2 regions of the Microbacterium sp. UCD-TDU genome follow, and region 1 is predicted to be linked to the other one. Evidence: riboswitches for the same ligand, from Rfam matches in the RefSeq annotation. Region 1 holds a riboswitch; the other holds the start of a gene.

The links. Region 1 has a riboswitch for thiamine pyrophosphate ahead of thiM (hydroxyethylthiazole kinase). Riboswitches for the same ligand answer to the same signal wherever they lie in the genome.
Region 2: another riboswitch for thiamine pyrophosphate. It lies ahead of D514_RS27400 (ECF transporter S component); the one in region 1 lies ahead of thiM (hydroxyethylthiazole kinase).

Annotation. Positions count from the first base shown of each region.
Region 1 covers NZ_AOSO01000005.1:564,994-580,438, forward strand. Annotated here, with positions in the region: gene D514_RS22700 (amino acid ABC transporter permease) at 1-461, shown strand, start outside; gene pheS (phenylalanine--tRNA ligase subunit alpha) at 504-1,544, shown strand; gene pheT (phenylalanine--tRNA ligase subunit beta) at 1,544-4,054, shown strand; gene D514_RS22715 (NAD-dependent epimerase/dehydratase family protein) at 4,138-5,100, shown strand; TPP riboswitch at 5,107-5,201, shown strand; gene thiM (hydroxyethylthiazole kinase) at 5,192-6,040, shown strand; gene D514_RS22725 (bifunctional hydroxymethylpyrimidine kinase/phosphomethylpyrimidine kinase) at 6,037-8,187, shown strand; gene argC (N-acetyl-gamma-glutamyl-phosphate reductase) at 8,427-9,479, shown strand; gene argJ (bifunctional glutamate N-acetyltransferase/amino-acid acetyltransferase ArgJ) at 9,476-10,633, shown strand; gene argB (acetylglutamate kinase) at 10,630-11,547, shown strand; gene D514_RS22745 (acetylornithine transaminase) at 11,544-12,749, shown strand; gene argF (ornithine carbamoyltransferase) at 12,746-13,675, shown strand; gene argH (argininosuccinate lyase) at 13,675-15,105, shown strand; gene D514_RS22760 (DUF1349 domain-containing protein) at 15,133-15,445, opposite strand, start outside.
Region 2 covers NZ_KB454446.1:924,293-939,737, reverse strand. Annotated here, with positions in the region: gene D514_RS27425 (GntR family transcriptional regulator) at 4-402, opposite strand; gene D514_RS27420 (hypothetical protein) at 399-1,481, opposite strand; gene D514_RS27415 (ABC transporter ATP-binding protein) at 1,749-3,476, shown strand; gene D514_RS27410 (ABC transporter ATP-binding protein) at 3,473-5,734, shown strand; gene D514_RS27405 (D-alanyl-D-alanine carboxypeptidase family protein) at 5,858-7,558, opposite strand; TPP riboswitch at 7,640-7,751, shown strand; gene D514_RS27400 (ECF transporter S component) at 7,742-8,386, shown strand; gene D514_RS27395 (ABC transporter ATP-binding protein) at 8,386-9,843, shown strand; gene D514_RS27390 (energy-coupling factor transporter transmembrane protein EcfT) at 9,840-10,631, shown strand; gene D514_RS27385 (TrkA family potassium uptake protein) at 10,633-11,328, opposite strand; gene D514_RS27380 (TrkH family potassium uptake protein) at 11,370-12,734, opposite strand; gene D514_RS27375 (aminoglycoside 3'-phosphotransferase) at 12,833-13,558, opposite strand; gene D514_RS27370 (SDR family NAD(P)-dependent oxidoreductase) at 13,730-14,488, shown strand; gene D514_RS27365 (NAD(P)-dependent oxidoreductase) at 14,536-15,366, shown strand; gene D514_RS27360 (sulfite exporter TauE/SafE family protein) at 15,382-15,445, opposite strand, start outside.

The DNA.
Region 1 (15,445 bases):
CCGTGCTCGCCGAGGTGCTGCGTGCCGGCATCGAGTCGCTGCCCCGTGGGCAGAAGGAAGCCGGCTACGCGATCGGACTGCGAAAGACCGGGGTGATGTACTTCATCCTGATCCCGCAGGCCGTGCGGGCCATGATGCCGGTGATCATCGCGCAGCTCGTCGTCGCGCTGAAGGACACCGCGCTCGGATTCATCATCACGTACCAGGAGCTCCTCTACGTCATCAACCAGATCGGCAACCAGGCGCCCTACGGGTCGCCGCTGATCCCCGCGGCGATCGTCGGCGGATCGATGTACGTGGCCGTGTGTCTGCTGCTGTCCTACATCGCCTACCGCCTGCAGCGCCGGGCCAAGCGCTCGCCGAAGGCCGGGCCGGCGGTGCCGGATCCCCGCCAGCACGGCGGCGAGACGAACACCTCGCTCATCGTCCTGCAGGGAGACGGGTCCGAGAAGACGCGTTGATCCGCCAAAGGCACCCACGTGCCCCCGGTAGACTCGATTCTCGTGTCAGAGTCTCCTGAAATCACCCCGGAAGCGGTCGAAGCCGCTGTCGCCGACGCCCTCACGGCGATCGCCGCAGCCGCCGACACCGCCGAGCTGAAAGCGGCTCGCGCCGCACACGTCGCCGACGGATCGCCGCTCGCGGTCCTGAACGCCTCGATGCGCCAGGTCGCCCCCGAGAACAAGGCCGCGTTCGGCAAGCTCGTGGGTCAGGGGAGAGGGAAGGTGACCCAGGCGCTGGCCGCGAAGGAGGCCGAGCTCGCCGAGGCCGAGGTCGCCGCGCGACTCGAGGCCGAGCGGGTCGACATCACCGCCGTGCCCTCGCGCACGAGGGTCGGCGCGCGCCACCCGCTCACCCTCCTGCAGGACCAGGTCTGCGACATCTTCGTCGGCATGGGCTGGGAGATCGCGGAGGGGCCGGAGCTCGAGCACGAGTGGTTCAACTTCGATGCCCTGAACTTCGACGTCGACCACCCCGCCCGCCAGGAACAGGACACGTTCTACGTCGACCCGACCTCCCGCCACCTCGTGATGCGCACGCACACGAGCCCCGTGCAGGTGCGCTCGATGCTCGACCGGGAGGTGCCGATCTACGTGCTGTGCCCAGGACGGGTGTACCGCACCGACGAGTTCGACGCCACGCACCTTCCGGTGTTCACCCAGTTCGAGGGCCTCGTGATCGACAAGGGCATCACGATGGCACACCTCAAGGGCACGCTCGACCACTTCGCCAAGCAGCTCTTCGGCCCCGAGGCCGAGACGCGCTTCCGCACCAACTACTTCCCCTTCACCGAGCCCTCCGCCGAGCTCGACCTGTGGCATCCGACCTTCAAGGGCGGCGCGCGCTGGATCGAGTGGGGTGGCTGCGGCATGGTCAACCCGAACGTGCTGCGCGCCGCCGGGATCGACCCCGAGGTGTACAGCGGCTTCGCGTTCGGCATGGGCATCGAGCGAGGACTGATGTTCCGCAGCGACGTCCAGGACATGCGCGACATGGCCGAGGGCGATGTCCGATTCAGCGAGCAGTACGGGATGGTGGTGTGATGCGCGTCCCGCTTTCGTGGCTGCGTGAGTACGTCGATCTGGCAGCGGATGCCACGCCCGAGGATGTCCTCGCGGCGCTGGTGACCGTCGGCTTCGAGGAAGAGGACGTGCACCGCTTCGACATCACGGGTCCCGTAGTCGTCGGGCAGGTCGTCTCGCTCGAAGCCGAACCGCAGTCCAACGGCAAGACCATCAACTGGTGCCAGGTCGATGTCGGCGAAGAGCACGGTGGCATCCGCGGCATCGTCTGCGGCGCGCACAACTTCGTCGCCGGCGACAAGGTCGTCGTGACGCTTCCCGGTGCGGTGCTGCCCGGTCCGTTCCCGATCGCCGCGCGCAAGACCTACGGTCACGTGTCCGACGGCATGATCGCCTCGGCCCGCGAGCTCGGCCTCGGGGATGAGCACAACGGCATCGTCGTGCTCTCGGACCTCGGCATCGATGCGCCTGTCGGCACCGACGCGATCGCGCTGCTCGGTCTCGACGACGTCGCGGTGGAGATCAACGTCACGCCCGACCGCGGCTACGCCTTCTCCTTGCGCGGCGTGGCCCGTGAGTACTCGCACGCCACCGGCGCGGCCTTCCGCGACCCCGCTGAGCGTGATTTCGCCGAGCTGCAGCCCGGCAGCGGACACACCACCGTCGTCGAGGACGTCGCCCCCGTGCGCGGGAACATCGGCGCGCGCGAGTTCGTCACGCGCGTCGTCCGCGGCGTGGACCCCTCGCGCCCGACGCCGCCGTGGATGGTCGCGCGGCTCAGCCTCGCGGGCATGCGCTCGTTGGGCGTGCTGATCGACATCACCAACTACGTGATGCTCGAGCTGGGTCAGCCGCTGCACGGCTACGACCTCGACAAGCTCGCCGGCGGCATCACCGTTCGTCGCGCGACCCCCGGGGAGAAGATGACCACCCTCGACGGCGTCGAGCGCACGCTGCACGTCGAAGACCTGCTCATCACCGACGAGTCCGGCCCGATCGGCCTCGCCGGCGTCATGGGCGGTGGCACGACCGAGATGAGCGACACCACGCGGAACGTGCTGATCGAGGCCGCGAACTTCGACCCGACGACCATCGCCCGGTCGGCGCGCCGGCACAAGCTGCCCAGCGAGGCGTCCAAGCGCTTCGAGCGCGGCGTCGACCCGCTGATCCCCTTCGTCGCCGCCCGCCGTGCCGCCGACCTCATGGTCGAGCTCGCCGGAGGCACGCTCACCGAAGAGGGTGGCGCACTGTTCGCCGAGGTCTTCGTCGGCGAGATCGAGCTTCCTGCCGGCTTCGTGCAGGGTCTCATCGGCGTCGACTACACCGACGACGAGATCACCGGCGCACTGACCACCATCGGCGCCGATGTCACCGCGTCGGAGGAGGGTTCCGGCTGGACCGTGATCCCGCCGACCTGGCGCCCCGACCTCACCGACAAGTGGACGCTGGCCGAGGAGGTCGCCCGCATCCACGGGCTCGACCGCATCCCCTCGGTGCTGCCGACGCCTCCGTCCGGCCGCGGACTGACGGCGCACCAGCAGGGTCGCCGCCGGGTGGCCGACGCGCTGGCCGCAGCGGGGCTCGTCGAGACGCCGTCGTTCCCGTTCACCACCGACGTGCAGAACGACCTGCACGGATCCGCCTCGGGCGCGCACCTGCCGAGCATCCGTCTGGTGAACCCGCTCGACGGGCAGGCTCCGTACCTGCGTCGATCGCTCATCCCGGGCCTGCTGCAGACCGCGCACCGCAACATCTCGCGGGGTCTCACCGACCTCGCGATCTTCGAGACGGGTGTCGTCTTCCTGCCGGAGCCCGGAGTGGAGTACGGCACGGAGGACGTGCCGCCACTGGGTGAGCGTCCGTCCGACGAGACGCTCGCGCAGCTGAACGCCTCCATCCCTCCGCAGCACCGGTTCGTCTCGGCGCTGCTGACCGGTAACGTCGCCCCGCGTCAGCCCGGCCGCCCTGCCGAGGCCGCCGGTCTCGTCGAGGCGCTGGATGCCGTCCGCGTGATCGCGGCAGCGGCCGGCGTCGAGATCGACGTCGTGCAGGCCGAGCGCGCGGCACTCCACCCCGGACGCACAGGATCTCTCCTGGTCGCGGGCGAAGAGGTCGGCTACGTCGGCGAACTGCACCCCGCCGTGGCCGAAGGGGCCGACCTCCCCGGCCGTGCGACCGTGTTCGAGCTCGATCTCGACCGCATCCTGTCGCTCGCCGGTGGTCGCGTCGTCGCCGCATCGCTGTCGACCTTCCCCGCCGCCACGCAGGACGTCTCGCTCACACTGCCCGCCGAGGTCCCTGCCGCAGACGTGCAGGCCGCCCTCGCCGAGGGAGCCGGTGCGCTGTTGGAATCGGTGCGTCTCGTGGACGACTATCGCGGAGACGGCGTGCCGGATGGGTCCAAGAGCCTCACCTTCGCTTTGCGTTTCCGCGCCGACGATCGCACCCTCACGGCGGCCGAGGCCACCGCGGCCAAGCTCGCGGGTGTCGACGTCGCCGCGCAGCGATTCGGAGCAGCGCTCCGCGACTGAGTGATGCCTCGTCCCGGAGGGAAGCCCTCTGCCCAGAGCGGAGAGGCCTTCCTTCCGGGAGCGGGTGCTGGTGGCATGGAGCCATGACGAATGTTCTGATCCTCGGCGGGACAGGGTGGCTTTCCGGGCGGATCGCCCGGAGGTGGCTCGAATCCGGAGCGGCCGTGACGTGTCTGGCCCGGGGCGGGCGTCTCGCGCCGGCAGGAGCCGTGCTCGTGACCGGAGACCGTGACGACCATGAGGTCTACTCCGCGCTCGCGCGGAAGGACTGGGATCACGTCGTCGACATCTCCTCTCAGGCCGCGCACGTCGTGGCAGCGGTCGAGGCTCTCGGGGACCGCACGGCGCGATGGACGTACGTGTCCTCCCTCTCGGTCTACGCCGATGACGCCACGGTCGGCGCCGACGAATCGGCGCCGCGGCATCCTGCCGCCCGCCCCGGCGACGAGTACGAGTACGGCGCGCAGAAAGCGGCGGCCGAAGACGCCGTCATGATGCTGGGGGATCGCGCCTTCATCGTGCGACCAGGACTCATCGTCGGGGACGGCGACCCCAGCGACCGCTTCGGCTACTGGGCTGCGGCGTTCTCCCGAGCGGGGGAGGAGCCCGTGCTGCTGCCTCCGCTCGAGAGGCGCAGCGCGCAGGTGATCGACGTCGACGACGTGGCCGCCTACATCGTCGCCGCCACCCGGAGCGGAGCGGTCAACGCGATCGGGGACGAGCATCCCCTCGCCGACCTGCTGCAGACCGTGCGCGAGGAGGCAGGGCACACCGGGGAGACGGTCGTCGCCGATGAGGAGTGGCTGCGAGCACACGGCGTCGCGCACTGGGCCGGTCCGCTCTCGCTTCCGCTGTGGCTTCCTCCTGAGATGTCGGGCTTCATGACCCGCTCGAACAGCGCATTCCACGACAGCGGCGGACACCTGCGCCCCCTCGCCGACACCGTTCGACGCGTCGTCGCCGACGAACGGACACGGGGCGTCGACAGAGAACGTCGGGCCGGACTCACGCGGGCGCAGGAGAAGGCTCTGCTGGCCGATCGCTAGACTGCGAGCAGTGACACGGGGTGCCGCAATCCGCGGCTGAGAACAGACCCGTCGAACCTGATCTAGTTCGTACTAGCGAAGGGATGTCGCGATGAGCGATCTTCTGCGTCCTGAGACCACCCACGACCTCGCCGGTGATGCCGCGACCCTGCTGGGGGTGCTGCGCGAAGCGCCTCCGCTGACGCACTGCATCACCAACGCGGTCGTCACCGGGTTCACCGCCAATGTCCTGCTGTCTCTCGGTGCCGCTCCCGCGATGGTCGACATCGTCGATGAGGCGGGGATGTTCGCCGGCATCGCCTCCGGGATGCTGATCAACCTGGGGACGCCCACGCCCGAACAGCGCGCAGCCGCTGTGGAGGCCGTCGCCGGAGCTGCGGCGTCCGGCACGCCCTGGGTGCTCGACCCGGTCGCGATCGGCGCGCTCCCGGTTCGCACCGCACTCGCGCATCAGCTCGTCGGGCACCGCCCCACCGCGATCCGCGGCAACGCCTCCGAGATCCTGGCCCTCGCGGGGCTGAGCGTCGGCGGTCGCGGGGTGGATGCCACCGACAGCACGGACTCCGCGGCTGATGCGGCCCTCTCGCTGGCTCGGAGCACGGGAGGCGTCGTCGCGGTCTCGGGGCCGGTCGACCTCATCACCGACGGGGAGCGGGTGCTGCGCGTGTCCAACGGTCACGAACTGCTGACCCGTGTGACCGGCGGAGGCTGCGCTCTCGGCGCGGTGATGGCCGCCTTCCTCGGAGCGGCCAGAGCGACGACGCATGACGCGCTCAGCGCCGTGGCCTCGGCGAGCCTGGTCTACACGATCGCCGCCGAGCGAGCGGCAGCGGTATCCGCAGGACCCGGCAGCTTCGCCGTCGCCCTGCTGGATGCGCTCGCCGCGGTGGGGGCCGACGACATCCGAGCTGCCGCACGTGTCGAAGGCGGTGCCCTGTGAACGCCGATCTCTCGCTCTACCTCGTCACGGACGCGGCCCTCTGCGGAGACCGTGGCGTCGTCGAGACCGTCCGCCGCGCCGTCGACGGCGGCGTGCGCATCGTGCAGCTTCGCGACAAGGACGCGACCGACGCCGAGACGGTCGATCAGCTGGTCGCACTGTCGCAGGCGATCGACGGCCGCGCTCTTCTGGTCGTGAACGATCGGTTGGATGCCGCCGTGGCTGCTCGCGAGCGCGGCGCACGGGTCGACGGCGTGCATCTCGGACAGGGCGATGCCTCGGTGTTGCGTGCGCGCAAGGTACTCGGACCGGAGGCTCTGATCGGCCTCACCGCGAACAGCCCGGCGCACCTCGATGCGGTCGATGCTCTGCCCTCCGGCACGGTCGACTACCTGGGCGTCGGGGTGATCCGTCCGACCACCACAAAACCGGATCACCCTGCCCCTCTCGGCGTGGAGGGCTTTCGCGGCCTCGTGTCGCGAAGCGCCCTGCCGTGCGTGGCGATCGGCGGGGTCGGCGTGGATGACACCGAGGCCCTTCGCGAGGCCGGTGCGGCGGGACTCGCCGTGGTCTCGGCGCTGTGTGCCGCCGACGATCCCGCCACCACCGCCCGGCAGTTCCGGCGACGCTGGCTCGGCGGCTCCGTCCCGAGGGTGCTCAGCATCGCCGGAAGCGACCCCTCGGGCGGTGCGGGTGTCCAGGCCGACCTCAAGTCCATCGCCGCCAACGGGGGATACGGGATGGCCGTGCTCACGGCGCTGACCGCGCAGAACACGCGGGGCGTGCGGGCGGTGCACGTTCCGCCCGTAGAGTTCCTCCGCGCGCAGCTCGACGCGGTCTCGGACGACATCGTGATCGATGCGGTGAAGATCGGGATGCTGGCCGACGCCGACGTCATCCGCGCGGTGGGAGCCTGGCTCGACGCTGTGCGTCCGCCCGTCGTCGTGCTCGATCCCGTGATGGTGGCCACTTCGGGAGACCGGCTGCTGGATCCCGACGCGGAACGGGCGCTGCGCGATCTCCTCACGTTATCGACGCTCGTGACCCCGAACCTCGCCGAGCTGGCGGTGCTCGCCGGGCGTGACATCACCGACTGGAACGATGCGATCTCGGCAGCCGAGCAGCTCTCCGCCGAGGTGAGAGCAGCCGTGCTCGTCAAGGGCGGCCACCTTCCCGGCGACGAGGCCCCCGATGCGCTGGTCGATGCGCGGCGGGAGCTTCGCCAGGAGTTCACCGGCCCCCGGATCCCGACCAGCAACACGCACGGCACCGGCTGCTCGCTGTCGTCCGCGCTCGCGACCCTGCTCGCTCGTGGCGAAGAGCCCGAAGATGCCGTCAGCGCCGCGCGCGACTGGCTCCGCGAGTCCCTGCGCGCAGGAGACGCACTGCGCGTGGGGCGTGGACACGGGCCGATCAACCACTTCGCCGGACTCTGGGAACGTGGGGGCGCCGAGACCCGACCCGCGGCGGGCGACGTCGCCACGCAATGGTGGCGGGGCATCGCCGAGATCCGCACGGGGATCGATGAGCTGCCGTTCATCCGCGCGCTCGCCGACGGGACGCTGGAGCGCGCGCCGTTCCTGTTCTACCTCGCACAGGACGCGCTGTATCTGCGGGAGTACGCGCGTGTGCTCGCCGAAGCGGCGCGGCTGGCACCGACATCCGATGGGCAGGCCTTCTGGGCGGACTCCGCGCACGGCTCGATCGTGGGCGAGCTCGAGCTGCACGCCTCGTGGCTCACCCCCGCGCACGGAGTGAGTGCGGCGACCTTCGCGGCAGAGCCGGCACCCGCGACGACCGCATACCTCGACCATCTGCGCTCCGTCGCGTTCGGCGGCGACTATACGGAGGTCATCGCCGCTGTCCTCCCGTGCTTCTGGCTCTACACCGATCTCGGACGGCGCCTGCACGCGGGGGAGTTAGGGGAGTACGCGCGACATGCGGGGCATCCGTACGCCTCGTGGCTCGCGACCTACGCGGATCCGGCATTCGAGGAGGCCACACGGAGGGCGATCGCCTACGTCGCCGACGCCGCGGCACAGGCGGATCCCGGAACACGGGCACGCATGCGCCGGGCGTTCGAGGCGTCGAGCGCGCACGAGCTGGCCTTCTTCGCCGCGCCGATGGGGCCGCAGCGTCTCAGATGACGGAGCGGATTTGCGGTGGCTGCCGAGGCCGCGCTACTGTCGCGACATGCCTTCGGCCGCCACCGCTTCTTCGACGCTCGCTCCGAGCGTCATCGCTGTGCGCCGACGCCGCGGCCGCCGACTGTAGGCGACCCCGCCCTCCTGCCTGTGCCCGCACGGCGGTCGAGTGCCGGTGTCGCCGCCTCCGGCCCCGTCCCCGGCCCCGATTTCCTCGCGGGCCCGACCGTTAAGGTAGAAGCATGACGTATTCCGTCGCCGTCTCCGGCGCATCCGGCTACGCAGGCGGCGAGATTCTGCGCCTCCTGGCCGACCATCCCGACATGGAGATCCGCACCGTCACGGCGCATTCGAACGCCGGACAGCCTCTCGTCGACCACCAGCCGCACCTGCGCTCCCTCGCGCACCTGACCCTGCAGGACACGACGCCGGAGATCCTCTCCGGCCACGACATCGTGTTCCTCGCGCTCCCGCATGGGCAGTCGGGGCAGTACACCGACGCTCTGGGCGATGCCCCGCTCGTGATCGATGCCGGGGCCGATCATCGGCTCACCTCGGCTTCGGCTTGGGATGCGTTCTACGGCGGCGCCTTCCACGATCCGTGGACGTATGGCGTGCCGGAACTCGTCGTCGGCGGGGTCAAGCAGCGCGAGCACCTCCGTGCAGCGACGCGCATCGCCGCGCCCGGCTGCAACGCTTCGACCGTGAGCCTCAGCCTCGCTCCCGGCGTCGCCGCCGGAGTGATCGACCCCTCGGACATCGTGTCGGTGCTCGCCGTCGGCCCGTCAGGGGCGGGGAAGAGCCTCAAGACGAACCTCCTCGGCAGCGAGATCCTCGGCACCGCCAACCCCTACGCGGTCGGGGGGACGCACCGGCACATCCCGGAGATCCGTCAGGCGCTCGCTGCGGCTTCCGGCGCGGATGCCGATGGGATCCGTATCTCGTTCACCCCCGTGCTGGTGCCGATGTCCCGGGGGATCCTCGCCACCTCGACGGCGCCGATCGTCGATGGCGCGACCGACGCGCAGATCCGCGACGCCTGGGAGAGCACCTACGCCGGCGAGACCTTCGTGCACCTGCTTCCGGAGGGCCGCTTCCCGCGCACGGCCGATGTGCTCGGCGCCAACACCGCGTTGATCGGCCTCGCCATCGATCGTGCCGCGAACAGGGTGACCGTGGTCACCGCCGTCGACAACCTCGTCAAGGGCACAGCGGGAGCAGCCATCCAATCCATGAACATCGCGCTGGGGCTTCCCGAGGCCCGCGCCCTCTCAGTGAACGGAGTCGCGCCGTGAGCGTCACCGCCCCCGCAGGATTCGAAGCGGCCGGAGTCGCCGCAGGGCTCAAGTCGACCGGCAAGCCGGACGTCGCCGTGGTCGTCAACCGTGGACCGCGCAAGGTCGGCGCCGCCGTCTTCACGAGCAACCGGGCCAAGGCCAACCCGATCATCTGGTCGCAGCAGGCCGTCGCCGACCGCGTGGTGGAGGCCGTGGTGCTCAACTCCGGAGGGGCGAACTGCTTCACCGGCTCCTTCGGGTTCCAGACCACGCATCAGACCGCCGAGAAGGCGGCCGAACTCCTCGGCGTGAGCGCCGGCGACGTGCTGATCTGCTCGACGGGTCTCATCGGCACCGGGGATGAGACGTTCCGTGCCAGGGTGCTCGCCGGAACCGCGCAGGCCATCGCGGAGCTCAGCGCCGATGGCGGCGAGAGCGCAGCGCACGCCATCATGACCACCGACACGGTCGCGAAGACCGCGGTCATCAGCCGCGACGGCTGGACGATCGGCGGCATGGCGAAGGGCGCGGGCATGCTCGCACCCGGCCTCGCCACGATGCTGGTGGTGCTCACCACCGATGCGGTCCTCGAGCCGCTTCAGGCCGACGAGGCGCTGCGACGCGCGACGGGCCGGACGTTCGACCGGCTCGACTCGGACGGCTGCATGTCGACGAACGATCAGGTGACCCTCCTCGCCAACGGCGCATCCGACGTCGCCCCGGACCTCGACGACTTCGCCGCAGCGCTCACCGAGCTGTGCCAGCAGCTCGCGGTCAAGCTGCAGGGAGATGCCGAGGGCGCGAGCCACGACATCACGATCGAGGTGCAGCACGCGGTGTCGGAGCAGGACGCCGTCGAGGTCGGCCGCTCCGTCGCGCGCAACAACCTCTTCAAGGCCGCGATCTTCGGCAACGACCCCAACTGGGGACGCGTGCTCGCGGCGATCGGCACCACGAGCGCGCAGTTCGACCCCTACGACGTGGACGTCTGGATGAACGGCGTCCGGGTATGCACCGAAGGGGGTCCCGACCGTCCTCGCGAAGAGGTCGACCTGACCCCGCGCGCGACGCACCTCGTGATCGACCTCAAGGTCGGCGAGGCGACGGCCACCGTCCTCACGAATGACCTCACCCATGACTACGTGCACGAGAACAGCGCGTACGCCTCATGACCGACATCCAGGACACCCCGGCCGAGGTCGCCGCGCAGAAGGCCACCACCCTCATCGAGTCGCTGCCGTGGCTGAAGAAGTTCCGCGACCAGATCGTCGTCATCAAGTACGGCGGGAACGCGATGGTGTCGGAGGAGCTGCAAGACGCCTTCGCGCAGGACATCGCCTACCTCCGCTACGTCGGAGTGATGCCGGTGGTCGTGCACGGCGGCGGTCCGCAGATCTCGAACATGCTGCAGCGTCTCGAGATCCCCAGCGAGTTCAAGGGCGGCTACCGCGTCACGAACACCGAGGCGATCAGCGTCGTGCGCATGGTCCTCACCGGCCAGGTCAACCCGCAGCTCGTCTCCAAGATCAATTCGCACGGTCCTATCGCGACGGGTCTCAGCGGTGAAGACGCCGGCCTCTTCGGCGGACGCCGCCGCGGTGTCGTGATCGACGGGGAAGAGGTCGACCTCGGACGCGTCGGCGATGTCGTCGAGGTCGATCCGACCCCCGTGCTCGACCACCTCGCAGCCGGGCGCATTCCGGTGGTGTCGAGCATCGCGCCCGACCTCGACCACCCCGGTCAGTCGCTCAACGTCAACGCGGATGCCGCAGCCGCCGCCCTCGCGGTGTCGTTGCACGCGCGCAAGCTCGTGATCCTCACGGATGTGCCGGGGCTCTACGCCGACTGGCCCCACCGTGACTCGCTCGTCTCGCATCTGACATCGGAGGCGCTCATCGAGATGCTGCCGAAGCTCGAGTCGGGGATGATCCCGAAGATGCGTGCGTGCCTCGACGCGGTCGAGGGCGGTGTCGACGCGGCAGCGATCATCGATGGACGGGTGCCGCATTCGGTGCTCGTGGAACTTTTCACCAGCAAGGGAATCGGGACCGAAGTGGTCCTGGGGAAGTCGGAGGTGACGGGATGACCGTCTGGCAGGAGGATGCGGCACGCGATCTCGTGCTCAACGCAGGGGAGCGGCTCGCACTGCTGGTCCGGGGCGAGGGCTCGTACCTGTGGGATGCCGACGGCCGACGCCACCTCGACTTCCTGGCGGGTATCGCCGTGACCTCTCTCGGGCACGCGCACCCGGCCTTCGTGAAGGCGGTCTCCACCCAGGCGGCCACGCTCGCCCACGTGTCCAATTACTTCGCCACCCCGCCCCAGCTCGCCCTGGCCGCACGGCTCAAGCGTCTCGCGGGCGCCGGCATCGACGGAAGGGTGTTCTTCTCGAACTCGGGCGCCGAGGCCAACGAAGCGGCCTTCAAGCTCGCGCGGCTGCACGGCGGCACCGAGCGGCCGCGCATCCTCGCGCTCGACAACGGCTTCCACGGTCGCACCATGGGGTCGCTCGCGCTCACCGCGAAGGCGTCGATGCGTGCGCCGTTCGAGCCGATGCCGGCCGGTGTCGAGCACATCCCGGCCACGATCGAGGCCCTCGAAGCGGCGATGGACGACCGCGTCGCCGCCCTCATCGTCGAACCCATCCAGGGCGAGGCCGGCGTCGTCGAGCTGCCGGAGGGCTACCTCGCGGCCGCACGCTCGTCGACCCTCGCCCACGGTGCACTGCTGATCGTGGACGAGATCCAGACCGGCGCCGGTCGCACGGGTGCGTGGTTCGGGTATAGCCACGAGGGCATCACTCCCGACGCGATCACTCTCGCGAAGGGCATCGGCGGCGGCTTCCCGATCGGCGCGCTGGTCACCTTCGGCGCCGCCAGCGCCCTCTTCACGCCTGGATCGCACGGCTCCACCTTCGGGGGGAATCCGCTTGCGACCGCTGTCGCCGACGCGGTGCTCGCCGAGATCGAGAGCGCCGGACTGGTCGAGAACGCCGCGAAGCGCGGCGTCGAGCTGCGCGACATGATCCTCGGCATCGACTCGCCTCTGATCAAGGGCGTGCGCGGCCGCGGTCTGCTGATCGGTGTAGCTCTGACCGCCCCGGTCGCCGGTGCGGTCGTCGCGGCCGCGCAGGAGCGCGGTCTCATCGTCAACGCCGCCAACCCCGAGACGGTCCGCATCGCGCCGGCCCTCACGATCGGCGACACCGAGCTCGCCGAGTTCCGCGAGCTGTTCACGGCCGCTCTCGCCGACGTCCAGGCCTCTGTTGCCGGAAAGGTATCCGCATGACCCGCCACCTGCTGCGTGACGACGATCTGACCCCCGCCGAGCAGGCCGAGATCCTCGATCTCGCCATCGAGCTGAAGAAGGATCGGTGGGCCGACAAGAGCCTCGCCGGTCCCCAGACGGTCGCGGTCATCTTCGACAAGTCCTCCACGCGCACCCGCGTCTCGTTCGCGGTGGGCATCGCCGATCTCGGCGGTTCGCCGCTGATCATCTCGACCGCGAGCAGCCAGCTCGGCGGCAAGGAGACGCCGTCCGACACCGCGCGCGTGCTCGAGCGCCAGGTCGCCGCCATCGTATGGCGCACCTACGCGCAGTCCGGGCTCGAGGAGATGGCCGAAGGCACTCGGGTGCCGGTCATCAACGCGCTCTCCGACGACTTCCACCCTTGCCAGCTGCTCGCCGACCTGCTCACCATCCGTGAGCACAAGGGCGACCTGAAGGGGCTCACGCTCACCTTCCTCGGTGATGGGCAGAGCAACATGGCGCACTCGTACGCCCTCGCCGGGGTCACGGCGGGAATGCACGTGCGGATCGCCTCACCGGAGGACTACGCCCCTCGCGCCGATGTCATCGAGGCGGCCGATCGCCGTGCCGCCGAGACCGGTGGTTCGATCACGCTCTACACCGATCCGGTCGAGGCCGCTGCCGGTGCCGACGTCGTCGTGACCGACACCTGGGTCTCGATGGGCAAGGAAGAGGAGAAGATCGCGCGCATCCGCGATCTGGGCGGCTACAAGGTCACCCCCGAGACGATGGCCCTGGCAGACCCCGAGGCGATCTTCATCCACTGCCTCCCCGCCGACCGCGGCTACGAGGTCGACTCCAGCGTGATCGACGGTCCGCAGAGCGTGGTGTGGGACGAGGCGGAGAACCGGCTGCACGCGCAGAAGGCGCTCCTGGTCTGGCTTCTCGGCAAGAAGGACGCGTGATGAGCGATTCGACGCACGAAGGCACCAACGAGGGCGCGCTCTGGGGTGCCCGCTTCGCCACGGGCCCCTCGCCCGAGCTGGTGGAGCTGAGCCGCTCCACGCATTTCGACTGGATCCTCGCGCCGTACGACATCGCCGGTTCGCATGCTCACGCCACCGCGCTCGCCGCAGCCGGGTACCTCGAACCCGATGAGGCGCAGCGGATGCACGAGGGACTGGATGCCGTGGCGCGCAAGGTCGCCGACGGCACCCTGCGCCCTGCGCCGACGGATGAGGACGTGCACGGCGCACTCGAGCAGGCGTTGATCGCCGAGCTGGGACCGGAGCTGGGTGGACGCCTGCGCGCCGGTCGCAGCCGCAACGACCAGATCGCCACTCTCGTGCGCATGTATCTGATCGACCACGCGCGAGTGATCGCCCGCGACATCCTGCGGGTGATCGATGCGCTGGTCGCCCAGGCCGAGGCGCACCCGGGAGCGATCCTCCCCGGACGCACGCACCTGCAGCATGCGCAGCCGGTGCTGCTCGCCCACCACCTCCAGGCGCACGGTTGGCCGCTGGTGCGCGAGCTCGAGAGGCTCGTGGATTGGCGTCGCCGCGCCGGTGTCTCGCCCTACGGCGGGGGAGCGCTGGCCGGTTCCACGCTCGGCCTCGATCCTGCACTCGTGGCGACCGAGCTGGGCCTCGACCGCCCCGCCGAGAACTCGCTCGACGGCACCGCCGCCCGCGATGTGGTGGCGGAGTTCGCCTTCATCACGGCGATGACCGGCGTCGACATCTCGCGCCTGTCCGAGGAGATCATCCTCTGGAACACCCGCGAGTTCGGCTTCGTCACTCTCGACGACGGCTACTCGACCGGGTCGAGCATCATGCCGCAGAAGAAGAACCCCGATATCGCGGAGCTCGCGCGGGGCAAGTCCGGGCGCCTCATCGGCAACCTCTCGGGGCTGCTGGCCACCCTCAAGGGCCTCCCGCTCGCGTACAACCGCGATCTGCAGGAGGACAAGGAGCCGGTGTTCGATTCGGTGCAGACGCTCGAGGTCGTGCTTCCCGCTTTCGCAGGCATGATCGCGACGCTGCGTTTCGACACCGAGCGCATGGCGGCGCTGGCACCGCAGGGCTTCTCCCTCGCGACCGATGTCGCGGAGTGGCTGGTGAAGCGTCGCGTGCCGTTCCGCGACGCCCATGAGATCTCGGGCGCGCTCGTGCGTGCGTGCGAGGAGCAGGGGATCGGTCTGGAGGACGCCTCCGACGATCTGCTGCTCTCGGTGTCTGCGCATCTCGTGCCCGAGGTGCGTGAAGTCCTCACGATCGAGGGATCGGTCGCGTCCCGGACCGGCGTCGGCGGTACCGCCCCGGTCCGGGTCGCGGAGCAGCGGGCCGAGCTCGTCGCGCGCGCGCAGGCTGCCGCCCACGCCCTCGGGCTCTAGCCGCGCGAGTCGGCGGCCGCCCGCAGCTCAGTGCAGCTCGGTGTCGGCCGCCGACCGCTCCCATCGGGTGAAACGCACCGTGAGTCCGGTGCGGGTCGGCGCCGCGAGGAAGGGTCCGGCCCAAGCCGTGGCCTGTCCGTCGAACGGCGCCACCCGGACGAGACGCCAGGGGCCGTCGTCGGCGCGAGCGCGCACGATCAGCGAGTCCGCCCAGCGACTGACCCGCACCGTGATCTCGCTCTCGAGCCACTCGTCGACGTGGCCGACCGACCAGTCGGAGCCTCCGGCGGTGACCACCGCGCCGAGGCCGAGATGGTCGTCGGCGTATTCGAGACCGGTC
Region 2 (15,445 bases), on a different contig from region 1:
GGCCTACTCGGAGGCCGCGGGGGCAGGGGCGGGGATCGACCGCGACTGCCAGATCGCACGGAGCACATCGACGACGTCGTCCGGGTCGGACTCGCTGGCATCGGCCTCGTCGACCAGATCGCGGATGCGGCGGATCACCGAGGCAGGAAGAACCCCCGCCGTCTCGGCGACCCTCGTACCCGCAGCCGTGCGCGAGACGACCAGCCCCTCGCCCTCGAGCATCTTGTACGCGCGCGCCGCGGTTCCGGGGGCGACGCCCAGGTCGCTCGCCGTCTGCCGGACGGTCGGCAACCGCTCCCCGGTGCCCAGCTGACCCGACACGATGAGGCCGCGCAGCTGCCGGTAGATGTCGAGTGCCGGATTCGCATCGTCGGCCGGGGAGAGTCGGGGGGTCGGGCTCATCGCACGGTCTCCCGATCGGCGGAGGTCTCGGCGTCGTCGGTCCGCTCGACGTCGTAGCCCGGCGGGCACAGCTGAGCGGTCACGAGGAGCAGCAGCACGAAGGCCGCGATCTCGAGCCCCGGCGCCAGCCATCCGCCGACGGCCGCGATCTCGCCGTATCGCCAGACGGCGTCGTAGGAGTCGCTGCGACCGTCGCCCTCGATGGTGAGTCCGCCGACCGAGCCGGCCTCGGCGATGAACCGCCATGCCCCCGCGAGGGCGAGGAGGGCGCTCGATATCGCGAGCCGTGTGACCCCCGTCGCGATGTCGCGCCGCTCGCGCTGCTCGGTGAGGACGGTCTCCGGGCGCAGGAAGGGTCGAGCCGCGTTCGCATGCAGCGCGGCGACGCTCACGGCGACGAGGGCGGCCGTGCAGATCAGGACGGGGACGCCGTACGCCCACCCGTAGAACCAGGGGCGGATCGGATCGATCGTCTCGTTGGGCACGTCGATCTCGAGGAACACGTACGGACCGCCGTCGATGTTCGAGGAAGCGAGCCCGGCGAGCACGGTGGTGGCGGTGAGTGCGAGCAGAGCCACGGCGGCGCCGGCCGAGCCGATGCGCGAACTGAAGCTCAGCCAGGTGCGACGCGGGGACACGACGGGCCGCTCGGCCGGCCTGCTGCCCCTCGTGACGATCAGGGACAGCAGGACGGCGACGCCCGCCCCTGCCGTGAACACCGGTGTCGCGTATCGCCACCAGGAGACCACGTCGTAGAGGTTCAGGGCGTAGCGGGTGATCAGGTTCTCGGCGACGAAGAGCACGATCACCGAGATCGCGACGAGACCGAGGACGCGGTGCTCTGGCGCGTAGCGCGCGAAGACCCCGCCGGATGAGGTCGGGGTGAGGCGCGCGCGGCTCTCGCTCCGTGCACGCCAGCGCGGCGAGACGGTGACCGCGATCGCGATGATCGCCGCGACGATCAGCGACACCCACGGCATCGAGAGGAGAGCACCGAACAGCTGCCACGGGTCCAACAGCCACGGGCCGGGTTCGATCCGCTGGCCGGTGTCGATCGGGGATGCGATGGTCGTGAGCATGGGAGTCCGTCCTCTTTGTGTCACATGTCTATCACAAGTTGTATCAGTGAGTAAATACAAATGAGGGGAGGATGCTCGGCACGCTCGTCGTTCGTCCGCGCGGAGAAACCGCTGATCGGAGCGGGAGGCGGTTCGCTGTGAGCGAAGGTCCACCGTGAGGGGGATACGAATGTCCGTGGATCGTGGCACTCTGTCTTGTGGCCGATTGTCGGTCGGCATCCGTCTGCCGAGAAATCCGCCGCTTCATCCTTCCTAGAAAGTCCGCCTGTGCTGGGAAAAATTCTCCTCCGCTATCTCTCGCGATACCGATGGCTGCTGCTCGCGGTGCTGGTCTTCCAGCTCGCCAGCGTGGCGGCGACCCTGTACCTCCCGCGCCTGAACGCCGACATCATCGACAAGGGCGTCGCCCGCGGTGACACCGCGTACATCTGGAGCACCGGTCTGTTCATGCTCGCGGTCTCGCTGGGGCAGATCATCGCCTCCGTCACCGCGACGTACTTCGCCGCGCGCGCCGCGATGGGCGCCGGCCGCGACATCCGCGCCGACGTGTTCGGCAAGGTCAGCGGCTTCTCCGAGCGCGAGGTCTCGCAGTTCGGTGCCGGCTCGCTCATCACCCGCAACACGAACGACGTGCAGCAGGTGCAGATGCTCGCGATGATGGGCGCCACCATGCTCGTCACGGCGCCGCTGCTCGCGATCGGCGGCATCATCTTCGCCGTCCAGACCAACGTCGGCCTGAGCTGGCTCATCGCCGTCTCGGTGCCGCTGCTGCTGATCCTGGCCGCCGTCGTGATCGGGCGCATGGTGCCGCTGTTCCGCAGCTACCAGGGCAAGCTCGACAACGTCAACCGCATCATGCGCGAGCAGCTCACGGGTGTCCGCGTCGTGCGCGCCTTCGTGCGCGAGCGCATCGAGGAGGAGCGCTTCCGCGGCGCCAACACCGACATCATGGTGGTCGGGCGCAAGGTCGGCTCGCTCTTCGTGCTGCTGTTCCCGCTGTTCATGCTCATCCTCAACGTCACCGTCGTCTCGGTCATCTGGTTCGGCGGCATCGAGGTCAACAACGGCACGGTGCAGGTGGGCACGCTGTTCGCCTTCATGCAGTACATCGGCCAGATCATGGGCGGCGTCATCATGGCCAGCTTCATGGCGATGATGATCCCGCGCGCCGCGGTCTCGGCCGAGCGCATCGGAGAGGTGCTCGACTCCGAGTCCACTCTGGTCCGCCCCGAGAACGGCGTCACGGAGTTCCCGGCCCCCGGTGCCGTCGCACTCGACGACGTCGAGTTCACCTACCCCGGAGCCGACTCCCCGGTGCTCACCGGCATCAGCTTCGCCGCGCAGCCGGGCGAGACGGTCGCGATCGTCGGATCCACCGGATCGGGCAAGACGACCCTCGTCTCGCTCATCCCGCGTCTGTTCGACGTCTCAGGGGGTGCCGTGCATGTCGGCGGCACCGACGTGCGCGAAGCCGACGTCGAGTCCCTCTGGGACAGCATCGGCCTGGTGCCGCAGCGTCCGTTCCTCTTCACCGGCACCGTCGCGTCGAACCTGCGCTACGGCCGCGAGGAGGCGACGGACGAAGAGCTCTGGCACGCACTCGACATCGCTCAGGGCCGCGACTTCGTCGAAGAGATGCCCGACGGCCTCGAGTCCCGCATCGCCCAGGGCGGCACGAACGTCTCCGGCGGTCAGCGTCAGCGGCTCGCGATCGCCCGTGCGATCGTGCACCAGCCGCAGATCCTCGTCTTCGACGACTCGTTCTCGGCCCTCGACCTCACGACCGATGCCCGGCTCCGCCAGGCACTGTGGCGCGAGCTCCCGCACGTGACGAAGATCGTGGTCGCGCAGCGCATCTCCACGATCACGGATGCCGATCGCATCGTCGTGCTCGACGGTGGCACCATGGTCGGCGTCGGCACACATGAGGAACTGCTCGAGACGAGCGACACCTACCGAGAGATCGTCGAGTCGCAGCTGGGGGTGGACGCATGAGCGCGCAGGAAAACGACAAGACCAGGGCCAGGCGCGGCCGCGGCAAAGCGGCGGCCGCCGTGGCCGAGGTCGAGCTGAGCGCCGAGGAGAAGTACGAGGCCGAGCTCGCCGAGCAGGCGCGTCAGAACTCCGGCGATTGGGACAGCGTCGCACCCGGCAAGGCCGACAACTTCGGCCCCAGCTTCGCGCGCATGATCGGGCTGCTGAAGCCGTCGGCCATCTGGTTCGTCTTCGTGTCGATCCTCGGCGCGATCGGCGTGGTCCTGACGGTCGCGGCGCCCAAGGTGCTCGCCGAAGCGACGAACCTCGTCTACAAGGGCTTCATCTCGATCCAGCTCGGACAGCCGACCGACGGGTTCCCCGGCTTCCCCGCCGGCACGTCGCAGGACGTCGTCGTCGAGGCCCTGCGAGCCGGCGGCCAAGACGACTTCGCGAACCAGGTCGGTGCGCTGGGCGACTTCACCGTCGGCCAGGGCGTCGACTTCGACGCGCTGCGGCTCGTCATCGCGGCGGTCCTCGGGATCTATGTCGCCGCGGCCTTCCTCACCTGGATCCAGGGCTACGTCATCAACGTGATCATGGTCCGCACCATGTGGCGACTGCGCGAGTCCGTCGAGGCGAAGATCAACCGCCTGCCGCTGGCCTACTTCGACAAGGTGCAGCGCGGCGAGCTGATCTCGCGCGTCACCAACGACATCGACAACATCACGCAGACGATGCAGCAGTCGCTCTCCGGTGCCCTCACCTCGGTGCTCACCGTGATCGGCGTGCTCGTCATGATGTTCTCGATCTCGTGGCAGCTCGCGCTCGTGGCCCTGGTCACGCTGCCGCTCATGGGCGTGATCTTCGGCATCATCGGTCCGCGCTCGCAGAAGGCCTTCGGCACGCAGTGGCGCAAGGTCGGTCGACTGAACGCCCGTGTCGAGGAGGCATTCTCGGGCCACGCGCTGGTGAAGGTCTTCGGACGCGAGAAGGATGCGCTTGACCGGTTCCAGGTCGAGAACGAAGAGCTGTTCCAGGCGAGCTTCAAGGCGCAGTTCCTCTCCGGCATCATCATGCCGGCCATGATGTTCGTCGGAAATCTCAGCTACGTGGGCATCGCGGTGCTCGGCGGTCTGATGGTCGCGAACGGTCAGCTCCGTCTCGGTGACGTGCAGGCGTTCATCCAGTACTCGCAGCAGTTCACGCAGCCGCTCTCCGAGCTGGGTGGCATGGCCGCGGTCGTGCAGTCCGGAACGGCATCGGCCGAGCGTGTCTTCGAGCTGCTGGACGCCGACGAGCAGGAGGCCGATGACGCCGACGCTCCCGATCTGGTGGAGGGCAAGGGTGTGATCGAGTTCGAGAACGTCGCGTTCTCCTACACGCCGGAGCGTCCGCTCATCCGTGACCTGTCGTTCCGGGTCGAGCCAGGGCAGACGGTCGCCATCGTGGGTCCGACCGGGGCGGGGAAGACCACGCTGGTCAACCTGATCATGCGCTTCTACGAGCTCAGCGGCGGGCGGATCATGCTCGACGGCCAGGACATCGCCGAGGTCACCCGCGACGAGCTGCGCTCACGCACCGGCATGGTGCTGCAGGACCCGTGGCTGTTCGCCGGCAGCATCCGCGAGAACATCCGCTACGGACGCTCCACCGCGACCGATGAAGAGGTGCTCGCCGCCGCCAGAGCGACGTACGTCGACCGCTTCGTGCACGCCCTCCCCGAAGGCTACGACACGGTGCTCGACGAGGATGCAGCGAACGTGTCGGCGGGTGAGCGCCAGCTCATCACCATCGCGCGAGCCTTCGTCGCGCAGCCGTCGATCCTCATCCTCGATGAGGCCACCTCGGCGGTCGACACCCGCACCGAGCTGCTGCTGCAGCACGCGATGGCCGCGCTCCGTGAAGGACGTACGTCGTTCGTGATCGCGCACCGTCTGTCGACGATCCGCGACGCCGACCTCATCCTGGTGATGGAGCACGGCGACATCGTGGAGAAGGGCACGCACGACGAGCTGATCGCCGCGCAGGGCGCTTACTGGCGTCTGTACCAGTCGCAGTTCGAGCAGGCGGCGACCGACATCGACGCCGACGACGCTCTCACCGGGGCGACCCCGGTCGTCGTCACGGGCGAGGCCACCGACGCCGAAGGCGCCGCTGCGGAGGCTGCTGCCGCCGTGGCCGGATCCTCGGTGGGTGCCCAGGTGCCGGCCGCGGAGACGGCGGCCGCTCAGGCTCTGCTGGAAGACGGAGCGGACGGCTCGGCCCGCCGCTCCTGATCTGCGGACGCATCCCAGAACGACGCCCCATTCCGCTCACGCGGGGTGGGGCGTCGTCCTGTGCCGGTCACGCGACCGGGAGGCGCACGACGCGACCGGGAGACGCGCGAGCGGAGAGAGCGGTCAGGGGCGGTCGGTCGTGATGCCCAGCAGTTCCAGCGGGTGGGTCAGACGCCACCACGGGCTCGGACCCTCGACGTCTTCGGCCAGCACCAGAGGGGTCGTGATGGTGTTGAGGGGACCGGCTGTGGTCAGCGTCCCCACCGCGTCGTCCTGCTCGCGCTCGTCGCCGAGGGCGAAGTCCGCCGTGGCCGTGGCGGTCGCCCCGTTCCAGAGCACCACGTCGGCGTCGGCCTCGGTGATGACGTCGACCTTCTCGCCCCAGGGGGTGGTGACCTGACCGACCACCGTGTTCTTCGCGACGGCCGGGGCCTGAGCCTCCAGTGCGGCTTCCGCTTCGGTGAACAGGGAGCGGGTGAGGGCGAGTCGCTGGTCGTTGCCGGCTTGGTTCAGGGCCGCGGCGTAGAGATGCACGGTCGTGTCGCCGATGACCACATCCTTCGCGGTGAGCAGGTTCCAGCCCACGAGCGTGCCGGTCTTGATGCCCACGACACCGGGGTCATCGAGCATTCCGTTCGTGTTCACGACGGTGCCGGCACCCGGGAGATCGACCGACCTGGTCCCCACGATCTGTGCGAAGACCGGGTTCTGCATGGCGCGCTCACCGAGGGCGATCAGAGCCTCGGGGGTGGCGACGTTGCGTTCGTCGAAGCCGGATGGCGTCACCACCGTGATGCCGGTGAGCCCGCGCTCTCGCAGCCAGACCTCTGCCGCACGGGCGAACTCGCGATCGGAGCCCCAGATCTCGGTCGCCAGGCGGTCGATGTAGTTGTTCGCCGAGCCCATGAGCGTGCCCTGCAGCAGCTGATACTCCGTCAGAACGCCGCCGATCGGCACATCGAGGGCGGACTGGTCGCTGCGGCGGTAGTCCCAGTACTTCACGCTGTCGGCACGGGTGAACGAGAACTCGGGGCCCTGCTCGCCGAGCGCGAGCGGCATCCGGTCGAGCACCATCAGGCTGCTCACCACCTTGGTGATGCTCGCGATGCTCACCGCATCGGGGATCGATGCCGCGGTGCCCATGCCGGCGATCCCCACGGCGCCGGCGCCCTCGGTCGGCCAGGTGACCGTGGCGGCGGCGGCGGGCGTCGTCGCGAACTCGACCGACTGCACCGTGGGCGGCACCTCGTGCAACGGCCACAGCAGCGTGGTGCCGGCGTACACGGCGACGATGCCGACGAGCGTGGCCAGAGGCACCAGGATCCCGGGGCGGGCGATGGCCGGACGAAGACGCGCCCCCCGCAGCAGGCCGTCCGTCGGTTCGGCTTCCGACGTCTCGTCGAGAGTCGCGGCGTCGGTGCCGGCGGCGACCGTCGCGGTGTCCACCCAGGTCAGAGCTGTGGCCGTGGTCGTGTCATCCGCCCACCGGGGTGACGCGCCGTCCAGCAGGGCGAGGGCGTCGTCAGAGGTCTCTGCGGCGACGGGCTCGCGGGGAACGAAAGGCGGCTTGGTCAGGGCGGGGGTCGCCGGCTCCGGCGACACCACCTGCTCCTCCGGCACGACGGGATCCGGCGCGACGGGATCAGGCACGACGGGATCCGGCGCGACCACCGGCTCCGCGGCGAGCGCGGGTGTCGACGTCTGCTCGGCCGTCAGCACCGAACCGGCTGCCGCAGCATCGACAGGTCCGGAGGGGGAGGCGTTCGCCGGGCCGTCGTCGCCGACGACGCCCGTCGCCTCGTCGGCGGGATCTGAAGCGGTCACTCGTTTACGGTACCCAATCCCGGGCGAGTTCCGCGGTGCGCGGCCTTGTCGCCGTGCGGGTGTCGCCGGCGGTAGGATCGTCAGCACAACCACGGGAGTCCGGCGAGCCGGGCTGAGAGGGAGCGAATCGCGCTTCGACCGTCGAACCTGATCTGGGTCATGCCAGCGCAGGGAGGAGTTCAGATGAGTACGTCCACGTCCACATCCGCGACCGCGAAGACGCAGGGGAACACCCCGGGCCGGAGCTACCTGCGCTGGCGGATCGTCGACATCGTCGTCGCCAGCGTCCTCGGAGTCGCAGCCGGCTTGATCTTCCTGGCCTGGAACGTCGGGTACCTCGGGCCGAAGGCACTGCTCGAGCCGCTGCTCCCCGGCATCCAGGGCCTCCTCGACGGCCCGTGGCTCTTCGCCGGCGTGCTCGGCGGACTCATCATCCGCAAGGCCGGGGCGGCGATCTACGTCGAGCTGCTCGCGGCGGTCGTCTCGGCGCTCATCGGCAACCAGTGGGGCGGGTTCCTCACCCTCGAAGCCGGACTCGTGCAGGGGCTCGGCGCCGAGCTGGTCTTCCTGCTCTTCTTCTACCGCCGCTGGTCGCTGCCCGTCGCGATCCTCGCAGGAGCCGGTGCCGCCCTTGCCGGTGGCATCAACAATCTCGTGCTCTGGTACGCCGGCTCCGGCCCCGCCTTCACCATCATCTACCTGATCAGCACGGTCATCTCGGGTGCCGTCATCGCGGGTGCCCTCTCCTGGGTGCTGGCGCGCGGCATCGCCGCGACCGGGGCCCTGGACCGGTTCGGCTCCGGGCGCGAGGCGCGCGTCCGCGTCTGATGTCGGCCGACCAGACGGCCCCCGCCGCCGTCGAGGCCCGCGGCTGGGGGTGGCGGCACGCGAGTCGCCTCGCCTGGGCGCTGCGCGACATCTCCTTCCGCATCGAGCCCGGTGAGCGGGTGCTCGTGCTCGGTGCGTCGGGTGCGGGCAAGTCGACCCTGCTGCACGGCCTCGCCGGCGTGCTCGGGGGTGAGGAAGAGGGCGAGAGCGAGGGCACGCTGATCGTCGACGGCGGTCCTGCCGTGGCCACCCGCGGACGTGCGGGGCTCGTGCTGCAGGATCCCGACTCCCAGGTGATCCTCGCGCGAGTGGGCGATGACGTGGCGTTCGGCTGCGAGAACCTCGGAGTGCCGCGAGCGCAGATCTGGCCGCGGGTGGAGGCGGCCCTGGAGGCCGTCGGCCTCGATGTGCCGCTCGGGCACCCGACCAAGGCCCTGTCCGGTGGGCAGAAGCAGCGGCTGGCGCTCGCCGGGGTGCTGGCGATGGGGCCGGGTCTGGTGCTGCTCGATGAACCGACGGCGAATCTCGATCCCGCCGGGGTCATCGAGGTGCGCGATGCCGTGGAGCGGATGCTGCAGGCTCAGCCGTCGACGCTCATCGTCGTCGAGCACCGCCTCGAGGTCTGGTTGCCGCTCATCACGCGCGTGATCGTGATCGGGAGCGGCGGTGTGGTCGCCGACGGTGCACCGGCGGAAGTCCTCGGAGTCCGTGGTGCGCAGCTGGCCGCGGACGGCGTCTGGGTGCCGGGGCATCCTCCCGCCGCGCCGCCGCCCCCGCTCTGGCCGCCAGGGGAGACCCTGCTCTCGGCGCGCGACCTGGCCGTCGCCCGCGTCAAGGGGCGTCCTGTCGCCACCGGTATCGACCTCGACGTGCACGCGGGGGAGGCGCTCGCGATCACCGGATCCAACGGGGCGGGCAAGTCGACGCTTGGTCTGACCCTCGCCGGGCTCCTTCCTCCGGCGAGTGGCGCGGTCGAGGCATCCGCGCTCCTCGCGAACGGAGCGGAGTCCGCGCCGATCCGCTGGAGTTCACGGGATCTGCTGACCCGCATCGGCATGGTGTTCCAGGAGCCGGAGCATCAGCTGCTCGCGAAGACCGTGCGCGAGGAACTGGCCGTCGGGCCACGGGCGCTCGGCATGAACGACGACGAGATCACCGCTCGCAGCGACGAGCTGCTCACCCGTCTGCGTCTGGCGCACCTCGCCGCCGCCAACCCGTACACGCTCTCCGGCGGTGAGAAGCGCCGGCTCACGGTGGCCGCAGCCATCGCGACCAGACCGCGCGTGCTCGTGCTCGACGAGCCCACCTTCGGGCAGGATGCCCGCACCTGGGCCGAACTCGTCGCCATGCTCGCCGCGCTCCGAGACGAGGGTGCGGCGATCGTCACGATCACGCACGACCTCGAGGTCGTGCGCGCCCTGCACGCCGCGCGGTTCGAGCTGGGGGGTGCGTCATGAGCCTTCTCGAGACGCGCGCACGCACCGGAGCGCTCGCCACGGTCAACCCGGTGGCCAAGCTCGGGGTGAGCGCGCTCATCGCGGTACCCCTGATCCTGACTCTCGATCCGGTCTCGGCCGCCGTCGCTCTCGCTCTGGAGTTCGTGCTGTTCCTGTTCGCCGGGATCGGCTGGCGCGAGTTCTGGGTGCGCACCTGGCCGGTGTGGCTCGCAGCGCCCCTCACCGGTCTCACGATCGCGCTCTACGGTCAGACCAGCGGCGTCGTCTACGTCGACTGGTTCGTGCTGCGCATCAGCGAGGGATCGCTCGCGCTGGCGCTCGCGACGATGCTGCGTGTGCTGGCGATCGCGCTGCCGTCGGTCGTGCTCTTCATCACCGTCGATCCGACCGACCTCGCCGACGGTCTCGGCCAGATCGTCCGTCTGCCCGCCCGATTCGTGCTCGGCGCACTCGCGGGCCTCCGGATGGTGGGCCTCTTCCTCGACGATTGGCGTGCGCTCGAGCTGGCGCGTCGGGCCAGGGGTGTGGCCGATCGCGGCCGCATCCGTCGCTTCCTGGGGATGGCCTTCGCCCTGCTCGTGCTCTCCATCCGCCGCGGCGCCAAACTGGCGACGGCCATGGAGGCGCGGGGCTTCGGGGCGCCGGGCCGGCGCACCTGGGCGCGAGAGTCACGCTTCGGGGCGGCCGAATGGCTGCTGCTCGCCGTCGGCGCGGCCATCTCCGGCATAGCGGTCGCTGCTGCCGTCGTCACCGGGGCATGGAACTTCATCCTCGGCCCCTCGGCCTGAGTCAACGCAACTGCGCGAACCTCTCGACCTTCGTGGTCGGACCGACCACGAGCACGGTGTCTCCTTCGCCCAGCACGGTGTCGGCCTCGGCGTTTCGCCATTCCCCTCGTTCGGGTCGATACGCGGCCACCGTGATCCCGTGCGTGCTGCGCACGGCGGCCTCTCGCAAGGTGATGCCCTGCAGGTGCCGGGGTGCGACGGTCTTCACGATCGCGTAGCCGCGGTCGATCTCCAGGTAGTCGGCGGCCGCGCCGCGCACGAGATGGGCGACGCGTCGGCCCATGTCCTTCTCCGGATAGATGACACGATGCACGCCGAGCTGTTCGAGGACCGCCCCGTGCTGCTCGTCGACCGCTTTGGCCCAGATCACGGGTACCTGCAGCTGGAGCAGCAGAGACGCGGTGAGGATCGACGCGGTGATGTCGTTGCCGATGGCGAGGACGACACGATCGAACTCTCCGACCGCGAGCTGATGGAGCACGTCGAGCCGTGTCGAGTCTGCTCTGACCACCTGCGTGAGCTCGCCGTTGAGGGACTGCACGATGTCCTCGTCGGCGTCGATGCCGAGGACCTCCGTGCCCGACGACATCAGTTCGAGCGCGAGGGAGGTCCCGAAGCGTCCGAGGCCGATCACCGCGACGGAATCGGCTTCGGCGATGCGTCGGGCGTCAGGGGTGAAGGAGAGGAACTTGGTCATGTGGTGTCCTTGTCGTCGAACGATCGTGCAGGGGAGACCGGTCAGCCGATCGCCGGGCGCTCCTTGGGCAGCTCATACGCCGTCTGCCGTTGGCGCAGGGCCAGTGCGGAACCCAGCGTCAGCGGTCCGAGCCGGCCGAGGAACATCAGGAGAACGAGGATGAGCTGCGCGGCCGCCGGCAGATCGGCCGTGATGCCGGTGGACATGCCGACCGTACCGAATGCCGAGACGACTTCGAAGAGCACGCGATCGAGGTCGAGATCCGTCATCGCGAGTATCGCGATCACTGCGCTCATCACCGCGGCGAGGGCGACGATCACCACGGTGATGGCCTCCCTGTGCACAGAACGCGAAAGCCGCTTGCCGAACACGTTCACCGCGGTCCCGCCGCGGAACTCGGTCCACATGATGAACAGAAGGACGGCGAAGGTCGTCACCTTGATGCCGCCGGCGGTGCCTGCCGGTCCACCTCCGATGAACATCAGCACATCTGTGACGAGCCAGGTCTCATCGTGCATGAGCGACGTGTCCACGGAGTTGAAACCGGCCGTGCGGGCCTGCACCGAATGGAAGAACCCCGCCAGCATGCGGGAGGCGGGATCGAGCGGTCCCAGCGTTCCGGGATTGTCCCACTCCACGACCACAGTGAACCCCGTGCCGAGGGTGAGCAGGACGAGGGTGGCGACGAGCACGATCCGCGTGTTCATCGACCAGTGCAGCGGGTTCCTGAACTCCTTCCGGAACTGACGAAGCACGGGGAAGCCGAGCCCGCCGAGGATGATCGCGATGCAGATCGGGATGCAGATCCACGGGTCGGACACGAACCCGATCAGGCTGTCGGTGTACAGCGCGAACCCCGCGTTGTTGAAGGACGACACGGCGTGGAAGACGGCGTGCCAGGCGGCTCGGCCCACGTCGTAGTCGTAGCCGGTCCAGAAGCGGACGAACAGGACCGTCGCGACCGCCGCCTCGATGATCACGGTCGTGATCAGGATGCCGATCGCGGTGCGCTTCATGTCGCCCACACCCGTGGACTTCGTCTCGGTGCCGGCGAAGATCCGTGAACGCACGCTGAGCTTGCGAGCGAGCGCGAAGCCGATCAGGGCCGCGAAGAGCATGATGCCGAGCCCGCCGAGCTGGATCAGGAGCAGGATCACGACTTTGCCGAACGGGCTCCAGTAGGTCGCGGTGTCGACCACGATGAGTCCCGTCACGCACACCGCAGAGGTCGAGGTGAAGAGCGCATCGACGAAGTTCGTCCAGACGCCGCTGCGCGACGAGAACGGGAGCATCAGAAGCGCGGTGCCGACGAGGATCGCCGCCCCGAAGCCGAGGGCGATCGCCTGGGCGGGGGCGAAGCCCCGTCGACGCGGGAGGCGACGCGCCGGGGCGGGGAGGGTCAACACGAGAAGTGACGTTACTCCTCGAGACGATCATCCGGGTGCCGCCGGGCGGATCGAGACGGTGCACGACGGCCTCGACGGCCGCCTCGGAGAGGTCCGGGTCAGGTCTCGTTCCAGAGCCGCCGGTAGTACGCGAGCCGTTCGCGGTCGGGGTCGACGCCGTACGCCTCGATGAGGGTGTCCTCCCATCCGGTGCCGAAGTTCCACATCGTGCTCATCGACGCCACGGCGATGTCGGCCCAGCGGTCGGCGACTCCGAGCGCGGCGAGATCGACGAACGCGGTGGGGCGTCCGTCGGCGTCGAGAAGCGTGTTGGGCATGCAGGCGTCTCCGTGGCACACCACCGGCCGGTCGATCGGAGGTGCCTGGAGCAGGTCTCCGGCCACGACCGTGCCGCGCTGCGCGGCGTCGGCGATCCGCTGGTGCGTGCTCCATTCCCAGGGGCACTCGGCCACCGGCAGCGCATCGTGGAGCGCGCGAAGGCCGACGCCGACCGCTCGCACCGCGGTCTCCGCTTCGGCGGCCCAGCGAGGGTCGACGGCACTGCTGGCATCGATCGCGACCGTCACGAGCCACTCGTGCGCGTCATCCTGGCCCTGCTCGAGCACCTCGGGCACCGAGATCCAGGTACGCGCCCACCTCATGCGCTCGGCTTCGTCGCGCATGTTCGCCTCGTCGTCGAGCGGCCCCCACTTGATGTACCGGCCGTCGTCGGTGCGGAAGGTCAGCCCCCCGATCCCGTTGAGCCAGACCGGGGTGAGCGCGGCGCCGCGGGCGAGCTCGCGAACCCGCACCGGGACGTCGACGGAGGTGGAGGGGATGCTCATCCGTCCATCCTGCCCGACCACGATGGGCGGGATCCTGCCATCGATCCAGGCGGTGTCGTAGGCTCGCTCTCGATGCAGTTCCCCCGGTCGTGGTGAAACCAAGAACCACGTAGGCTGATACTGCGTTCCATCAATGCATGTCGCACGACGACGTTCGAAGGAGAACATCAGATGCAGATCAGCGGACAGGGTGCACTCATCACCGGTGGGGCCTCGGGGCTCGGACTCGCCACGGCGCGTCGGCTGGTCGCCGCGGGAGCGCACGTCACGATCATCGACCTCGCCTCGTCGAAGGGTGCCGAGATCGCGGACGAGCTCGGCGGGCTCTTCGTCGCGGCGGATGTGACGAACGCCGATGAGGTGCAGGCGGCCGTCGCGGCCGCGCAGGCGGCGGCTCCGCTGCGCGTCGTCGTGAACTGTGCAGGGATCGCTCCGCCCGCGAAGGTGCTCGACCGCGACGGCAATCCCGCCGTGCTCGCCGACTTCGAGCGCGTGATCCGCATCAACCTCGTCGGCACGTTCAACGTCATCTCGCAGGCCTCTGCCGTGATCGCCACGAACGAGCTGCACGACGAGGAACGCGGCGTCATCGTGAACACCGCGAGCGTCGCCGCGTTCGACGGCCAGATCGGCCAGCCCGCCTACTCCGCATCCAAGGGCGGCGTGCACGCGATGACCCTCCCCGTGGCGCGCGAGCTCGCCCGCTACGGCATCCGGGTCTGCACGATCGCTCCCGGCATCATGGAGACGCCGATGCTGATGGGTCTCCCGCAGGCCGCTCAGGACTCCCTGGGCCAGCAGGTCCCCTTCCCGTCGCGGCTCGGCCGCCCCGACGAATACGCCGTGCTCGTGCAGCAGATCGTCGAGAACGGCTATCTCAACGGCGAGACCATCCGCCTCGACGGCGCCATCCGCATGGCGCCGCGCTGACCCCGCGGCTGCCTTTCCCCTTCGCGATCGAGAACCCAGGAGAACCCATGTCCCTTGCAGGCAAGACCATCCTGATGTCGGGCGGCAGCCGCGGCATCGGCCTCGCGATCGCGCTGCGGGCCGCAGCAGACGGCGCGAACATCGCGATGCTCGCGAAGACCGACACCCCGCATCCGAAGCTCGAGGGCACGATCCACACCGCCGCCGAGCAGATCCGTGCGGCGGGTGGCCAGGCCCTGCCGATCGTCGGCGACGTGCGCGACGACGACGACATCACCGAGGCGGTCATGAAGACCCAGGGTGAGTTCGGCGGCATCGACATCGTGATCAACAACGCCAGCGTGATCGACCTCTCGCGTTCGCTCGACCTGAACGCCAAGAAGTACGACCTCATGCAGGATGTCAACGTGCGCGGAACGTTCATGCTCTCGCGCGCGGCGGTGCCGATCCTGAAGGATGCCGAGAACCCGCACATCCTGTCGCTGTCGCCGCCCTTGAACCCCACCCCGAAGTGGCTCGGCGCGCACACCGGGTACACGCTCGCCAAGTTCGGCATGACCATGGTCACGCTCGGCCTCGCCGCCGAGTTCGCGCGCGACGGGATCGCCGCCAACACGCTCTGGCCGCGCACCACGATCGCGACCGCCGCGGTGCAGAACCTCCTCGGGGGCGACAAGGTCATGGCCGCCAGCCGCACCCCCGACATCTACGCCGATGCCGCCTACGCCGTGCTGCTCAAGCCCGCGGCGTCGTTCACCGGCCAGACGCTCATCGTCGAGGACGTGCTCGAAGCCGACGGCGTCACCGATTTCTCCGGCTACGCCGCGATCCCCGGCACGCCCGACGACGCGCTCTTCCCCGACATCTTCCTCGACTGAGACGCGGAGGTCTCGCTAGAACAGCAGGTATACGGCGCCGACGATCGTGAGGACGATCACGATGCGGTCGAACACCCGC